Regions from separate parts of the Glutamicibacter sp. Je.9.36 genome, predicted to be linked through region 1. Evidence: predicted binding sites of a transcription regulator. Region 1 holds the regulator's gene; each other region holds the start of a gene.
What was found. Region 1 encodes Rex, which represses fermentation and respiration genes when NADH is low (regulators of the CRP and FNR family bind a similar motif). Its sites were predicted from a motif close to CTTGTGAANNNNTTCACAAG; they were not measured.
Positions count from the first base shown of each region.

Region 2: the regulator Rex is predicted to act here: its motif matches at 2,252-2,271, upstream of AAZQ98_RS16670 (MarP family serine protease).
Region 3: the regulator Rex is predicted to act here: its motif matches at 3,185-3,204, upstream of AAZQ98_RS05180 (glyceraldehyde-3-phosphate dehydrogenase).

Region 1 covers NZ_JBCPSN010000005.1:296,595-301,829, forward strand. Annotated here, with positions in the region: gene AAZQ98_RS14200 (cytochrome c biogenesis CcdA family protein) at 1-218, opposite strand, end outside; gene AAZQ98_RS14205 (TlpA family protein disulfide reductase) at 227-850, opposite strand; gene AAZQ98_RS14210 (histidine phosphatase family protein) at 857-1,519, opposite strand; gene AAZQ98_RS14215 (DUF3824 domain-containing protein) at 1,694-2,470, shown strand; gene AAZQ98_RS14220 (redox-sensing transcriptional repressor Rex) at 2,577-3,251, opposite strand; gene AAZQ98_RS14225 (glutaredoxin family protein) at 3,279-3,524, opposite strand; gene AAZQ98_RS14230 (HAD family hydrolase) at 3,587-4,393, shown strand; gene AAZQ98_RS14235 (30S ribosomal protein bS22) at 4,496-4,594, opposite strand; gene AAZQ98_RS14240 (helix-turn-helix domain-containing protein) at 4,734-4,958, opposite strand; gene gdhA (NADP-specific glutamate dehydrogenase) at 5,215-5,235, opposite strand, start outside.
Region 2 covers NZ_JBCPSN010000009.1:11,381-16,615, reverse strand. Annotated here, with positions in the region: gene AAZQ98_RS16685 (RidA family protein) at 1-474, shown strand, start outside; gene AAZQ98_RS16680 (NUDIX hydrolase) at 536-1,450, shown strand; gene AAZQ98_RS16675 (Crp/Fnr family transcriptional regulator) at 1,519-2,196, opposite strand; gene AAZQ98_RS16670 (MarP family serine protease) at 2,401-3,591, shown strand; gene aroQ (type II 3-dehydroquinate dehydratase) at 3,601-4,053, opposite strand; gene acs (acetate--CoA ligase) at 4,184-5,235, opposite strand, start outside.
Region 3 covers NZ_JBCPSN010000002.1:177,852-183,086, reverse strand. Annotated here, with positions in the region: gene def (peptide deformylase) at 1-190, shown strand, start outside; gene AAZQ98_RS05185 (winged helix DNA-binding domain-containing protein) at 203-1,249, opposite strand; gene AAZQ98_RS05180 (glyceraldehyde-3-phosphate dehydrogenase) at 1,572-3,029, opposite strand; RNA gene rnpB (RNase P RNA component class A) at 3,249-3,604, opposite strand; gene AAZQ98_RS05170 (dihydrolipoyl dehydrogenase family protein) at 3,677-5,119, opposite strand.

The DNA.
Region 1 (5,235 bases):
AATCCCAGGACAAAGAGCAGTACGCCGGAGACCACGCGGCCGCGTCGGTGCTCCTTCAGATCCGCACCAGTCAACCCGGTGACGTAACCGAGATAGCCCGGCACCAGCGGCAGGACGCAAGGCGAAAGGAAAGAGACCAGCCCGGCCAGCAGTGCTACTGGGGCAGCCAGCAGCAACGACCCGTCCAGGACGATGTCGGCAAAGGGATTAGTGGTCACTGATCAGCTCACAACTCTTCGGTCAGAGCGGAGTCGATCAATGCCTTCAGGGTGCCAGGCTCTACGGCACCGATCACGCGGGCACGGACACGGCCCTGGCGGTCCAGCACCAAGGTGGATGGAACCGCTTGCAACGGGACGTACTTGGTCATCGCCAGCTGGATGTCCCCGGAGGTGTCCTGTACCGACTCATAGGGAATCTCGAAAGTGCGCTCGAAGGCCTTCGCCGCTTCGGCTTCATCGCGTACGTTGACGCCAATGAATTCGACTTTCTCTCCAAAGCCTTCAGCGATTTCCTTCAGATCCGGTGCCTCGATGCGGCACGGAGCGCAGGCGGCATACCAGAAGTTCATGACTACGGGCTTGCCCTGCCACTGCGTGAAGTCGATATCGGTGCCATGGTAGGTCGTGGCCTTGAGGGCAACCGGTTCGCTGCGCTTGGAGACTTCGTACTCTTCCACGGCGCCGTCGCCAGCGATGTAGTTCTTGCCGTCGCCGCTGTTTGCTTGCGCGGTCAGCGCATCTTCCTTGCCGCTGCAGGCAGCCAAGGGCACCGCGGCGGCGGCAACCATGAGCGAACGCAACATGGTGCGGCGGCTCAAGTGGCGAGGATTAGGCACAGGATCTGTCATTTTGCTTTAGGCTCCAGGGATATTCGCCGCGCCGGCAAGTAGCTCGGGGCACGGTTCGGTGTAACGCACGGAGACCAAATCGTCTCCCTCAAAATCAAAGCTGGTGATGGAAGCCAGGGTGCACTCGCGCTGGCGCGGATCGTGCCACAGCGGCTTCTTCTCGGCGGCGCGGCGCGTGACCCAGATCGGCAACTGGTGGCTGACGATAATCACTTCCGCTCCTTCACCGTGCTCGGCGAGGGCGGCCTTGCGGTGCTCATCCATGGCCAGGCGCATGCGAGCAACCTGCTGGGCATATGGTTCGCCCCATGAAGGCTTCAGCGGGTTGACCAGCAGCGGCCAGTACTTCGGCTGGCGCAGGTGCTCCGCAACCTTGGACAGCCCTTCCAGCTTGTTGCCGGCTTCGATAACCCGCTCGTCGGTGTGGACTTGCAGATCCAGAGCATTAGAGGTTGGCGCGGCTGTCTGCTGGGCGCGCAGGAGCGGTGAGGCCACCAGGCGCACGACGTTGCCGCCTTCTGCTTGGCGCTTGGCAAAATATTCTCCTGCCCCATCGGCCATCTGGAATCCGAGTTCCGAGAGCCCGAAGCCGGGGATCCTGCCGTAGAGCATACGGTCAGGATTGAAAACTTCCCCGTGGCGCAACAAATGGACTGTCGATAAAGGCATGCCTCCAGTGTCTCAAATATTCGGTGCAAATTAGCCATATTGTGGCCACCGTCAACTATTCACAGGACACGCATTGGAATCCCATATGGAAAAACCATCCTTTCGGAGGGGTTGCTCACAATCGACTGCCACTACGCTTAGTTAATAAGACAGTTCGACCCAGAAGGACGCATCATGAGCGACAACGATCCTAACCAGCCGGGCCAGCCCTACAACCCGGGCCCTTCCGGCCAGGGTTCATCGCAGAACCCGTACGGCGAAAACCCCTATGGCCAGCAGCCCTCGCCATACGGCCAGAACCCGTACGGCCAGAATCCGAATCCTTACGGGCAACCGCAGGCACCGGGCTACGACCAGTATGCCCAGCAGGGCGGTTACGCCGGCGTGCAGCCACCGACCGAGCGGCCGCGGACCTTGGCTATCGCCTTTGGCTTGATCATGCTCGCGGGCATCTTCAGTGCCCTCGCCAGCTGGCTGATGACCAACTCCAACATGATGGCCAACATGATTGGCCAGCAGTGGTCGCTGGTGCAAGAAGAGTTCCAGAACCAGATGCAGAGCACCCCGGGCATGGAGCAGGATCCACTGGTTGAACAGATGATGGCAAGCCCTGAGGCCTTCATGGCCCAGGTCAATTCCATGATGTCGACCTTCGTGATTATCTCCATGATCATCACCTTGGCCCTGTATTTCCTGGTGGGCTTCTTCGTTGGCCGCGGCGTGGGAGCCATGCGAATTATCGCCACGATCCTCGGTGCGCTTTCACTGCTGAATCTGGTGACTATCGTTCCAATGATCAGCATGTTCGCTGACACTCAAGCCGGAATTATCAACGCTGTCTACGTTGTGGGCATCTTGCTGGGCATTGCAGGCGTGGTCTTCGCCTGGTTGCGCCCTTCTTCGCAATACATTGCGCAGCGCCGCCAGGCTCGCCTGGCCGGCTTCCGCTAAACGCATGGCCGAGCCTCTTCGCGAGGCCCGGCAGGGAGAATAAAGGCGTAGCCGCTCCATCCACCCAAGGGATGACGCGGCTACGCCTTTTGTCGTCTGCGCGGCTTCAGCCTTGCACGGCGAGGTATGCCAGGATCTGCAATTCAGTGGAAAGATCAACGCGCCGCAGGTTCATGCCCGCGGGTACGCGAAGCGGCATCGGTGCGAACGAGAGCACCGAGCGGACCGAAAGTGCGGCCAGTTCGTAGACCAGGTCCTGCGCAGCATCGCCCGGAATTGCCAGAACAGCGATGTTGATTTCTTCGCGTTCAACCACTGCGGCCAAGTCCGCGATCGCTTCCACGTGCAGCTCGCCGACCGGGCTGCCGACCAGTGCGGGGTCGATATCCAGGATCGCCTTGACGTTGAAGCCACGAGTCCTGAAGCCTGCATATCCGCTGAGCGCGCGCCCCAGGTTACCGGCGCCGAGGATGGCCACACGCCAGTCCTGGTTCAGGCCGAGGGTGCGGCTGATATGTTCTGCCAGTTCGCGGACCACGTAGCCCACCCCGCGGGTTCCGTAAGAACCCAACCAGGAAAGGTCTTTGCGCAGGATGGAAGGGTTCACTCCAGCTTCCTTGGCCAGCACCCCGGAACTGGTGCGTTCCAGGCCCTGGGCTTCCAAGGCGTTCAGCGCGCGCAAGTACTGGGTCAGTCGAGCCAGCGTGGCCTCAGGCAGGACCCGGGCTTCAAGCTCTGACATCTTCGTTCTCCCGCACTTTTCGGTGCTCTTGAAGAGCACAACGCATTTTCATTTATTCGGCAGCGGCTAGCTGCTCAGTAGTCGTTCCAGACGCTGTGCGTCGATATGCCAGAAGTCGCGGACTTCTCCGTTGATCAGCAGAACCGGCACTTCCTCGTGGTGCTTGGCCAGCAATTCAGGGTGCTGGTCAATATCCAGTTCGGAAAACTCCATATTCAACCGGCCAGTCACCTCGGCCACGGTTGCGCGTGCGGCCTGGCACAGGTGGCAGCCTTCTCGAACCAACAGCTGGATCTGATTCAAAGTACTCACCTGCCTATAATCTCACGAGCCGTAACCGCCCTTAAACTTGGCAATGAAATAAACTGGATCAAATGTCTTCCATCGATCATCACCCCAGCCCGAATTCCGCCCTGGCTCCGGACACGGTCGCCGCTTTCTTCGATGTCGATAACACCCTTGTGCGCGGTGCATCGCTGTATCTGCTGGCCCGGAAACTGCATGAGCGCCGTTTCTTCCAATTCCGCGAAATCCTCTGGTTCGCGCTCAAGCAGTTGCGCTTCGCCGCGCGCGGTGAGCATCTGGGGGACATTCACCAGATTCGCGACCGTGCGTTGATGATGGTCCGAGGGATCCCGGTGTCCGAGATCGAGCAGATCGGCAACGAGATCTATGACGAATACATCGAACCCAAGCTTTGGACCGGTACGGTAGCCATTGCTCGCCAGCATCGGACGGTGGGCCGTGAAGTCTGGCTAGTCACTGCCACTCCCCTGGAAGTGGCGAATGTCATCTCGCAACGTCTCGAACTTACCGGTGCATTGGGCACCGTAGTGGCCAGCGAAGACGGTTTCTACACCGGAGCGCTGGCCAGCCCGATCCTGCACGCTGCAGAAAAAGCGCAGGCGGTGCGCACCCTGGCGAAGGCTCGTGGCATCTCGCTGTCGAAATCATGGGCGTACTCGGATTCCTACAATGATGTTCCCTTGCTTGAAGCTGTGGGACATCCCGTGTGCATCAATCCCGATGCGCGGCTTCGCGCCTACGCCAAGCGCCGCGGCTGGCAGGTCTACGACTTCCGCACCGGCCAGCGAGCTGCCAAACTAGGCCTGAAGGCCGCTGGAGTGCTTGGTGCGCTCTGGGCGGCGCGACGGTCCATTCTGCGCCGTTCCGGCTCTTAGACCGGCGCTGGGCGGCTTTGGATAAAGCAATCGCCACCGTTCAACAGTTTCACTGTGAAGCGGTGGCGATGATTGCCAAGCGGCAAATGCTCAGAAGTAGATTTACTTCTTATTACGACGCTGGTGGCGGGTCTTACGAAGCAATTTGCGGTGCTTCTTCTTCGACATACGCTTGCGGCGCTTCTTGATAACAGAGCCCATAGTGGTTCCTCACAAACTAAATAAATGCGTCAACCCCAAATGCCTGCTTGCGCGCGAGCCCAAGGACAAGGTTGACCGGACGTTAAACGTTCCTTAACAGATTACCCGCTTTTCGGTCATGCTCTGACCATCGCGCGGACTATCGACCGTAAGAACCGGTACCGTGCTGCGGATCAATGGCCGCGGCATTCAGATATGATTCCACGGCGTTTTCCGGAACGCGATAGGAGCGACCGAACTGAACAGCAGGTAAATCACCGGCGTGGATCAGCCGATAAACGGTCATTTTGGAAACGCGCATCATGTCGGCCACTTCGGCCACAGTCATGAAACGGGCTCCGGCAAAATTCTGTTTATCCGTCATGCGGGATATTCTCCTGACGCTGATCTCTTATTCGTCGCGTTAATTTAGCGAAGATGAACTTACACGACTTTGGATCAACATCGGCGGTTCAGGTTCACGTTCGCTTTGTACTAGTCTAATCGCACTTTTGTAACTTTTGCATCACGAAACACACACGTGACCATCTGAATCACATTTTTTGATGCCTGAACGAGACAATCCGCGTGATTTCACCGGGTCCCCAATGAATTCACGCGGATTGCAGCGCTGCAGATTATTAGATGACGCCCTGTGCGAG
Region 2 (5,235 bases), on a different contig from region 1:
CAAGAAGCTACTTCCTCGCGTGTCGAGGCTCGTCTGGCCGAGCTCGGTCATGCCTTGCCAGCTGTGGCAAAGCCGGTAGCCGCCTACCTGCCAGCCGTTACCACCGGCAACTATGTCTACACCTCCGGCCAGCTTCCGCTGATTAAGGGTGAACTCACAGCCGTTGGAAAGGTTGGCGCCGAGGTTTCAGCCGAGGAAGCGAAGGCCCAGGCGCAGACCGCTGCGCTTAACGCGCTAGCCGCCATCAAGGCCGAAATTGGTGATCTAGATCGCATTAAGCGCATCGTGAAGGTTGTCGGTTTCGTGTCGTCGGCACCGGACTTCACCGGACAGCCAGGCGTCATCAACGGGGCATCGGAGTTCTTCGGCGAGGTACTCGGCGATGCAGGCTTGCACGCACGCTCCGCCGTCGGCGTTGCCGTTCTGCCGCTGGATGCACCTGTCGAGGTCGAGGTCATCGCCGAATTTGAGTAATTCAAGGCAGATTCCTGCTGCGCGGTCCCGACGGGCATTCCCGGCGGGGCCGCGCAGCGGTATGGTGCGCCGGCTCTTTGATTTGCCACCGCATCAAATTGCCACCGCCGAAAACTGGTTCTCTTTCGGTTCGCGCACGCCGCGCACCCCGCGGCGCGCGTCCTCCATCTGCCTTGTGAGGGATTCTTCCCACGGCGTGGAGACCTATCTGACTTATCGCCCCGGGGGCTCTCCTCTGGGCAACGTGGCCTTTCCAGGCGGCAGCCACGAGGCGAGCGACCGTGCCACCTACCAATGGTTCGGTCCAAGCCTGTCCCAATGGTCCAAGCGCATGGACATGCTGGACCAGCAGTTGGCGCAGGCATACATCGTTTGCGCCATTCGCGAGCTCTTCGAAGAGACCGGAATCCTGCTGGCCGGCACCGATGAGCAATCCGTGGTCGAAATGACCGATGCTGAAGACTGGATGACCGCCCGCGAAGCAATCGCCGGACAGGACCTGGCCTTCGACGAATTCCTGCGCCGCCGCGGACTGGGGTTGCGCACAGACCTTTTGCGTCCGGTATCCCACTGGCTCAACCCGAACTTTGCCCTGCGCCGCTTTGACACCTGGTACTTCACTGCCACCGTGCCCAACCGCCAGGAGGCTGCCTTGCTGCGCGGCAAAGGCAAATGGGGGCGCTGGTGTGCCGCCGGGGAAATATTGGCCAAACGCTGCACCAGCGAGCTGGGGGACAGCGTTGGCCAACCCAACACCGTGGACCTCACGCTCTCGGAGATCAGCTACCCGGCGGTGGAAATGAACCTGGAAGCCATGGCGGAGGCCAATGGAGTGGTCGCCTACCTTTCGCGGGCCCGTTCGTTGAATCTCAAGCATCCGGACCTGCTGGTGCGCGATGGCATTTACTATCTGGAAGTCCTTGGCTCCATGAGCGCTGAATCCTCCCGCCCATGGCAGACTACTGCCGGGCACTGAAAGCAGAACTTAAACAAAACAGGCCGGGAATCCTTCAAGGATTCCCGGCCTGTTTGCATCACTGCGGGTTAGCGCGAGCGCTGACGCAGACGCTGGATGTCCAGGATCACGACGGCGCGTGCTTCCAGGCGCAGCCAGCCGCGCTGTACGAACTCGGCCAGAGCCTTGTTCACGGTTTCGCGGGAAGCACCAACGAGCTGAGCCAGCTCTTCCTGAGTCAGCTCGTGGGCAACCAGGATGCCGTCGGTAGCTGGGCGACCGAAGCGGTCAGCCAGATCCAACAGAGCCTTGGCAACACGGCCAGGAACGTCAGAGAAGACCAGATCGGCCAGGGACTCATTGGTACGACGCAGACGTGCAGCCAGAGCCTGCAGCAGCTGGATCGAGACCTCAGGGGAGTTCAAGATAGCCTTGCGCATGTTCTCGTGGCTCAGGCCCGCCAAGCGGGTCTCGGACACGGCGGTTGCAGTTGCGTTGCGTGGGTGTGGATCGAACAATGCCATCTCGCCAAACAGTTCGCCTGGGCCAAGAACAGCAATCAGGTTCTCGCGACCATCCGAAGAGGTGCGGCCCAGCTTGATCTTGCCCGAAACGATGAAGTACAGACGGTCACCCTGATCGCCTTCACGGAACACCGATGCGCCGCGGGAGAGATCAACCTCGGTCAATTCTTCGGTTAGCGCGGCGAATACTTCATCACCAAGCGACGCAAACAGTGGCGCGCGACGCAGTACCTCGATATCCATTAAATCTCCTGTCAACAGTAGTAGGCGCTTACTTCATTGTGCCGTATTCGGTAACAATGTGACAGTTTCCACACGTGGTTTAACCAAGAAAATGTTGAAAATCACGCACATTCGACTAAAACTCGCGAATCTGCTCGCAGAAATCCATCAGCTTCTAAGGGTACCTTGGGTCTATACGAACTTTATGAATGAACTGGGGTCTTGGTGCTCGGAATTTTCAGCTGGCTCGACGTAGTCATCTGCGCTGTTTTGCTGACGTTTTTCGTTGTTGGGGTTCGTCGAGGTTTTCTGCTGACCATTGGCGACATGCTCGGCCTGATTGTCGGCGGCGTCGCCGCATTCTTCGCCATCCCGCTGGTTTCCACCTTCGCCACGAACCCCTGGTGGCGGGTCGGCCTGATGATAGCTACCGCAGCCGTGCTGATCATTCTCGGACAAGCTCTGGGACGGGTGATTGCAACCCGCATCCGCCACTGGATGAATGTCGATTTCCTGCGTGCCGCGGACCGCATTGCCGGTGGCGTGCTGTCAGTGTTCATTACCGCCACAATCATCGGTGGCTTGGCCTTTTCCACTTCAAGCATGGGTATTCCAAGGCTTTCGCTGGAGATCAGCAAGTCCAAGATGATCGACTCGATTCGTGGCCTGACACCCGAGTTTGTCGATGCCGCTATTTCCACCGCACGCTCCAAGGTGATCGCCGAAACCCTCCCCGCATTCCTGGAGCCTTTCGCGCCCCCGGTCCAGGCGCCGGCTAACACCGAATGGGCAGCTAACGACCTGCAGCTGGCAGCTGCTCGATCGGCCGCCAAGATCTCCGGTACCGCGGTGCAATGCGGTGTGAACCTGACCGGTTCAGGCTTCGTTGTCGACCACGAGCTGGTCATGACCAATGCGCACGTGGTCGCCGGATTGAGCGCGGCAACCGTGGAGGTCGGCGGTGACGAAGTTCACCGCGGAAAGGTTGTTTATTTCGATCCCAAGGCCGACATCGCGCTGCTTTACGTCGAAGGACTGGAGGCAGAGCCCATCGACCTCGCCGCTGATGACCTGATGCGCGGCGACTCGGCAACTTTTGTCGGGCACCCAGCGGGCGGCCCGCAGCAGATCCGCGGTGCCCTGATCGCTTCCCGTGCCTTCGTCTCCATTGCCAATATCTATGGCGCGGACCCATCTCGAATTTCTGTCTACCAGCTCACCGCGGAAGTAGCCCAGGGCAATTCCGGCGGACCGCTGCTGGATGAATCCGGCGACGCGGTGGGCTTGATCTTCGCCAAGTCGCGCAGCGATGACGAGGTCGGCTTCGCCCTGAGCCTCGAAGAGATCGAGAACGCCATGGAACTGGGCGGCGATCGGCGCACCAGCATCAAGACCGGCGACTGCGTCACCGGCTAGGGCCTGCGGCTATTTGCCCAGCAAATGCGCGAGCTGCTGAACCGCCAGCTTGTAGCCGTGCACGCCCGCACCGATGATGATCGAGCTAGCTACCGGCGAGATGAAGGAATGATGGCGGAACGCTCCACGCTTGTGCACGTTCGAGATATGCACCTCGATGGCTGGCAACTGCACGCCGCTGATGGCATCGGCAATAGCCACAGAGGTATGGGTGAACGCGCCGGGGTTCATGATGATGCCGGCTGCGGTAGTGCGGGCCTCGTGAATCGCGTCGATGAGCACACCCTCATGGTTGGACTGCAAGGCGCGCAATTCGAAGCCGAGGGCCGCAGCGGTTTCCCGGGCCAGCTGCTCGACATCGGCCAGGGTGTCGTGGCCATAGATTTCCGGCTCCCGGGTGCCCAGCAGATTCAGGTTGGGGCCGTTGAGCAGCAAGATGGTGTTCGATGCGTTCTCAGTCATGAACTCAAATCTATTACACAACCGGGAAATTCCCGCCCGAATTCTTTGGCCCCGTAATACAAGAAGCCGCCGTTCGTCCACACCAGCGGTGTGGACGAACGGCGGCTTGCTGCACCGGGGCGTGCTGAGGCTATTTGCCCATGGACTGCGCGATCTGGCTCATCACCGTTGAATCCGACAGCGTGGTGGCATCGCCGACCTCGCGACCCTCGGCCACGTCCTTGAGCAGGCGGCGCATGATCTTGCCCGAGCGGGTCTTAGGCAGTTCCGGAACCACCAGCACATGCTTCGGCTTGGCGATCGGGCCGATGTCCTTGCCCACGTGGTTGCGCAGGGTCGCCACCACATCCTCGCCTTCCGCCGGCTCGGTCTGCAGGATCACGAAGGCCACCACGGCCTCGCCGGTGGTCTCGTCCTTCGCTCCCACCACGGCGGCCTCTGCCACGTATGGGTGGGCGACCAGCGAGGACTCGATCTCGGTGGTGGACAGGCGGTGCCCGGAGACGTTCATCACGTCATCCACGCGGCCCAGCAGCCAGATATCGCCATCGGCGTCCTTCTTCGCGCCGTCGCCAGCGAAGTACATGTTCTCGAACCGCGACCAGTAGGTGTCCTTGTAGCGTTCCATGTCGCCCCAGATGCCGCGCAGCATCGCTGGCCACGGCTCGCGGATGACCAGGAAGCCGCCCTCGCCATCGGCCACGGAAACGCCTGATTCATCCACCACGTCAATGGCGATGCCCGGCACGGCCACCTGGGCCGAACCCGGCTTGGTTGCGGTGACGCCCGGCAGCGGAGCGATCATGTGCGCGCCGGTTTCGGTCTGCCACCAGGTGTCCACGATCGGGGCCGGGTGTTCCTTGCGTTCGCCGTTCTTGCCGTTGTTGGTGCCGATGGCATCGCGGTACCACATCCATGCTTCCGGGTTGATCGGTTCGCCCACCGAACCCAGCACGCGCAGGGAAGACAGGTCGTAGCTATCCGGGATCTCGCGGCCCCACTTCATGAAGGTGCGGATCGCGGTGGGCGCGGTGTACAGGATGGTGACGCCGTACTTTTCCACCAGTTCCCACCAGCGGCCTTGGTGCGGGGTATCCGGGGTGCCTTCGTAGATCACTTGGGTGGCGCCGTTGACCAGCGGCGCGTAGATGACGTAGGAATGGCCGGTTACCCAGCCGATGT
Region 3 (5,235 bases), on a different contig from region 1:
TTTCGAAGCGCACGGCTGGTTCGCGCGCATCATGCAGCACGAGTACGACCACCTTGATGGCTACCTCTACGTGGACAAGTTGCAGCCACGCTGGGAGAAGAAGTGGAAGAAGGCCAAGAAAGCTCTGGGTTGGGGCGTGCCTGGCAATACCTGGTTGCCGGGTACCGATGAGGATCCATTCGGCCACTAGGCCTCCCGCCGCCTACCGGGCAGTCTTGAAGTCCAGATACCGCTGATGCAGCGCCGCACCGATTTTGCCGGTGGGCGCTGTTTCTGCGTTCCAGACCTTCGAAGCCCTGCCTTGTTCTAGCCAGAAGGGCAGGAACATGCCGTTCTTGCCGGGCAGGATCTGCGCAGCCATCTGCTCGTCGGCTACCAGCGTGCGATTCGCGTAGCCCAGGTAGTACTCGTCAAAGGGACCGAGCAGGCGCAGTGGCAGCCCGGCGGGCTCCATCGCTTCAAGCTCCCGGTGGGCGCGGCTGCCGGCGATGACCCAGTAGCCCTCTCCGCGCTCATCGCTTCCTGCGTCCACCAGCAAGCCGCCGAGTGCTTCTGCGGCGGTTCTCATGGTGGTCAGCGTCTGTCCCGTGTACCAGGCTGCGTCGCGAAGGGTAGCTGGCCCATGCGAGTGCAGGTACCGGCGCAAGAGTTCCGCCAACGGATCTTCTGGTTCCCGGTGACGTGCAATCCATTCATCCACGAGCACGAAGTCCTGCGCGATGAGCTTCGCATCTCGTGGAATGGGCCCCTGGCAGATCACCCCGTCCAGGACGAGGACCTGCAGGATAACCAGTCCTCGCTGCTGGCCGGTCTCCACTCCATTCTGGTTCAGTGCCTTGAAGAGCGCGGAGCGGCTGGCTTGCCCGTGCTCCTGCAGATGCGCGCTGATGATGCCAGCTGCCTGGTCAATGTCCTGGGTGCCGACCTGCAGTCCCCGCATCCGTGTGGCCGAGGAGCGCAAGGTGCGTTCACGCGCTGCGCGAGTCATCCAGCGCGCATCTTCGGCCAAGCAGATATGCAGCGTGCCCCGCATGGTCCATGACCGCACGAGCCGGCCTTCGCTGAAGAGCGCATCGACTTGCTGGCGGGATTCTTGCGCTGCGGAGCGCTGAGCCAGCGCGTAGCGTCCTGCAGCGAAGTCCTGGGACTGGAACGCGAGCATGTGTTCTGCGGCCTGCAGTACGGATTCTGCCGGCTCCAGTAGCAGCTGGCTCGCCATGCGCGCCGCCAACGTCCGGGTACTGTCCATTAAGCAACCTCGATCCAATGCTTGATGGCCTAAAGCCTAGCAGTGCGGAGGTACAGAGATGCCCGCGAAGCGGCGCACCTGCAGCCGCCGTTGATGCAGGGGCGGCGCAGGTGGAAACGGACCTCCAAGCCCGGATGCGCGCAAAGGTCGAGACCTGCCTGGACTTTGCTGGCCAGGTGCTGGCCAGGTGCTGGCTCTCGTTGGCCCCCTGGACCCGGAAGGTCCTTTGGAGGGCTTCGTGCCGTCCGGATGGAATAGCAAAAGGGACCATCCCAGCGCGCAATGCGTTGGGATGGTCCCTTCAGCTGCAAGCAGCGGGGTCCTAGGCGGTGACGGCTTCAGCCTTCACTGCCGGCACTGCTGCCGGGTGGGTGCCGGCCATCGATTCGATGACGCGGACAACCTGGCAGGAGTAGCCGAACTCGTTGTCGTACCAAACGTAGACGACAGCGTTCTTGCCGGACACGATGGTGGCCAGGCCGTCAACGATGCCGGCGCGGCGCGAGCCGACGAAGTCGGTGGAGACAACCTCAGGCGAATCGATGTAGTCGATCTGCTTGTGCAGGCTGGAGGTCAGCGAGGTTTCACGCAGGTAGGCGTTGAGCTCTTCCTTGGTGGTCCCGTTCTCCAGGTTCAGGTTCAAGATCGCCATGGAGACGTCTGGGGTCGGTACGCGGATCGCGTTGCCGGTCAGCTTGCCTTCGAACTCCGGCAGGGCCTTGGCCACTGCCTTGGCGGCACCGGTTTCGGTGATCACCATATTCAGCGCTGCCGAACGGCCGCGGCGCTCGCCCTTGTGGAAGTTGTCGATCAGGTTCTGGTCGTTGGTGAACGAGTGAACGGTCTCGACGTGCCCGTGGGTGACACCGAACTTGTCGTTCAGGGCCTTGAGCACTGGGGTGATGGCGTTGGTGGTGCACGAGGCAGCGGTGACGATCTTGTCTTCTGCGGTGATCCACGAATCGTTGATGCCGTGGACGATGTTCTTCAGATCGCCTTTGCCCGGTGCGGTCAGCAGAACGCGGGAAACGCCCTTGGCGGCCAGGTGCTGGGACAGGCCGGCCTCATCGCGCCAGCGGCCGGTGTTGTCCACCACGATGGCATTGTCGATACCGTGTTCGGTGTAGTCGACGGTGGTCGGGTCATTCGAGTAGATGACCTTGATCAGGGTGCCGTTGGCGAGGATGGTGCTGTTTTCCTCGTCGACCGTGATCGAGCCTTCGAAGCGGCCGTGCACCGAGTCGCGGCGCAGCAGCGAAGCGCGCTTGACGATGTCGTCATCCGAGCCCTTGCGGACCACGATGGCGCGCAGGCGCAGGCCGTAGCCGCCACGCTCGATCAGGATGCGGGCCAGCAGGCGTCCGATACGGCCGAAACCGTAGAGGACAACGTCCTGTGGTTCAGCGTCGGTTGCGCCGGCCTGGCCAACCTTCTCGCCCAATTCATCGGCCAGGAAAGCGTTCAGATCAGCGGAACCGGATTCCTTGAACTTCTTGTTCACGCGGCCGAGGTCAACTGCTACCGAACCGACGTTCAGGGCCTCAATAGCATCCAGGATGGCCTTGGTGTCGTTCAGGTCGAGCTCTTCGCCATCGATGCGGCGCACTACGCGGTGGGCCTTGATGATGTCGATGGCGGACTGGTTGATCAGCTTGCGGCCGTAGACGGAGGTCACCACATTGTTTTTGCGGTACAGACGTCCGATCAGTGGGATCATGGCCTCGGCGAGCTCTTCGCGCCCGCTCCATTCTTGCTGGGCAACGACAGACTGCTGGGTCACAGAAAATCCTTCCAATTCAGCCGACTCGCAGATCCATAAAGTCGGTTGGCACCGTGGGAAGCACCATTGCTTTTGCGGTGGCACGAGGTAACAGGATCATCCTCGTAAGTACATGATCCATTCTAGACCGTGCGCAGAAAAACTGAGGATCGGGGACTGTGAATCATCTCACCAGCGCACCAAGGGCTGATGCCGGCGCAATCGCAGGAAGGAAGAGTGTGAATGGGATGGCCGATACGCCGGGTTTTGTCGCGCCGAAGCGGGACGGTCATCTATCTACGACTGCCGTTGCCGGCAGCCTCTAGCGGTCCACCCGACTGCATGGGGCGAACAGCCCTCATAACGCAGTCTGTCTGACCTTGCTCCGAGTGGGGTTTACCTAGCCACCCCAATCACTTGGGGTGCTGGTGGTCTCTTACACCACCGTTTCACCCTTACCAGGAAAACCTGGCGGTCTATTTTCTGTGGCACTAGCCTGCGGGTTACCCCGAGTGGGCGTTACCCACCACCCTGTTCTGCGGAGCCCGGACGTTCCTCGGGGCAATTGCTTGCCACGCGACCGTCTGGCCATCCCATTCACTACCAGTCTAATGCGTTGGGCGCGGCCTGCAGACCACTTCCGAACGCTGATTCGGTCACAGCCGGCTTCACCCGAACCGCTGCGCCTCAAGCAACCGCAACCAGATTTCGCTGATCGTCGGATAGGCGGGGACCGCATGCCACAGCCGGTCCAGGCTGACCTCGCCGACGATCGCAATGGTGGCCGCATGCAGCAGTTCCGCGGCATCCTGGCCGGCGAAAGTGGCGCCGACGATCACCGAACGCGCCTGGTCTATCACCAGCTTGGCCCGCCCGGAATACCCATCGGCGTGCAAGCTCGCCCCGGCCACCGCACCCAGATCGTGCTCGATAACCGAAATCTGCAAGCCGGCGTCGCGGGCCTGGCGTTCGGTGAGTCCGACCGCGGCGATCTGCGGATCGCTGAAGACCACGCGCGGCACCGCATGGTGGTCCGCCGTGGCCGCATGCCTGCCCCAGGGCGCATCGAGAACCCCGGTTCCATTGACCCTCGCGGCAATGGCCTCGCCCGCGGCCCGGGCCTGGTACTTGCCCTGGTGGGTCAGCGGGCTGCGCCCGCTGGCATCTCCCACGGCGTAGAGCCAGTCGGTACCCGCCACGAGCATCGTGTCATCGACCTGCAGCCGCCGGGACGGGTCCACCCCGAGTGCTTCGAGTCCCAGGTTCCCGATCTCCGGCCGCCGCCCGGTGGAGACCAGCACTTCCTCGGCTTCCACGAGGGATCCTCCGGGCAGCTGGAGGCCGGCTATCCCGTGCTCATCGCGGTGGACCTGCAACGGCGTGGTGTCCTGGTGCACCACTACCCCGGCCTCGGCCAGCGACTGGGCCACCAGCTCGCCGGCGAACGGCTCTTCGCGGCCCAGAAGCTGGCCGCGGGCAAGGATGGTGACCTTGGACCCGAGGGAGGCGAAAGCGAAGGCCAGCTCCACCCCGGCAACTCCGCCACCGATGATGGCCAGCCTCGGCGGAATCGCCTTAGCCGCAGTGGCCTCCCGGGTGCCCCACGGCCTGGCTTCAGCCAAACCCTCGATCCCAGGCAGAACCGGAGTGGATCCGGTGGCCAGGACTACGGCCCGGGCCGAGTACTCGCGATCCGCCACCTGCACCAGGCCGCGCCCGGCAAGCTGCGCCCGGCCGCGGATTAATTCGATGCCGGCCGAACGCAGCCACCGTTCCTGCCCGGCATCATCCCAGTTGCTGGTGAAGGCGTCCCGCCGCGCGAGCACCGCCTCGGGATCCAGCGCACCGATCACCGCTTCGCGGGCCCCGGGAACCCGGCGTGCCGCGCGCAGCGCATCGCCGCTGCGCAACAGGGCCTTGGAAGGCATGCATGCCCAGTACGAGCATTCCCCGCCCACCAGCTCGGATTCGACGATGGCCGCCTTCAGGCCCTGCCGGGTGGCATAGTCGGCGGCGTTCTCCCCGGCCGGCCCGGCGCCGATCACGATCACGTCGAAGTCGCAGTGCTGCCCGGAGGCAGTTTGGCTTGCTCTTGAGTTCTGCTGGGGCATGCTCTGTCCTTGCTCTGCGTGAAGCGCTGCTGGGTCGTGGGTTCAGCCTAGCCAGATCTGCGCTGCGGGTATATGCCCTGGGCAGAAGATCAGGTGAACTCCGATAAGCTGGAACG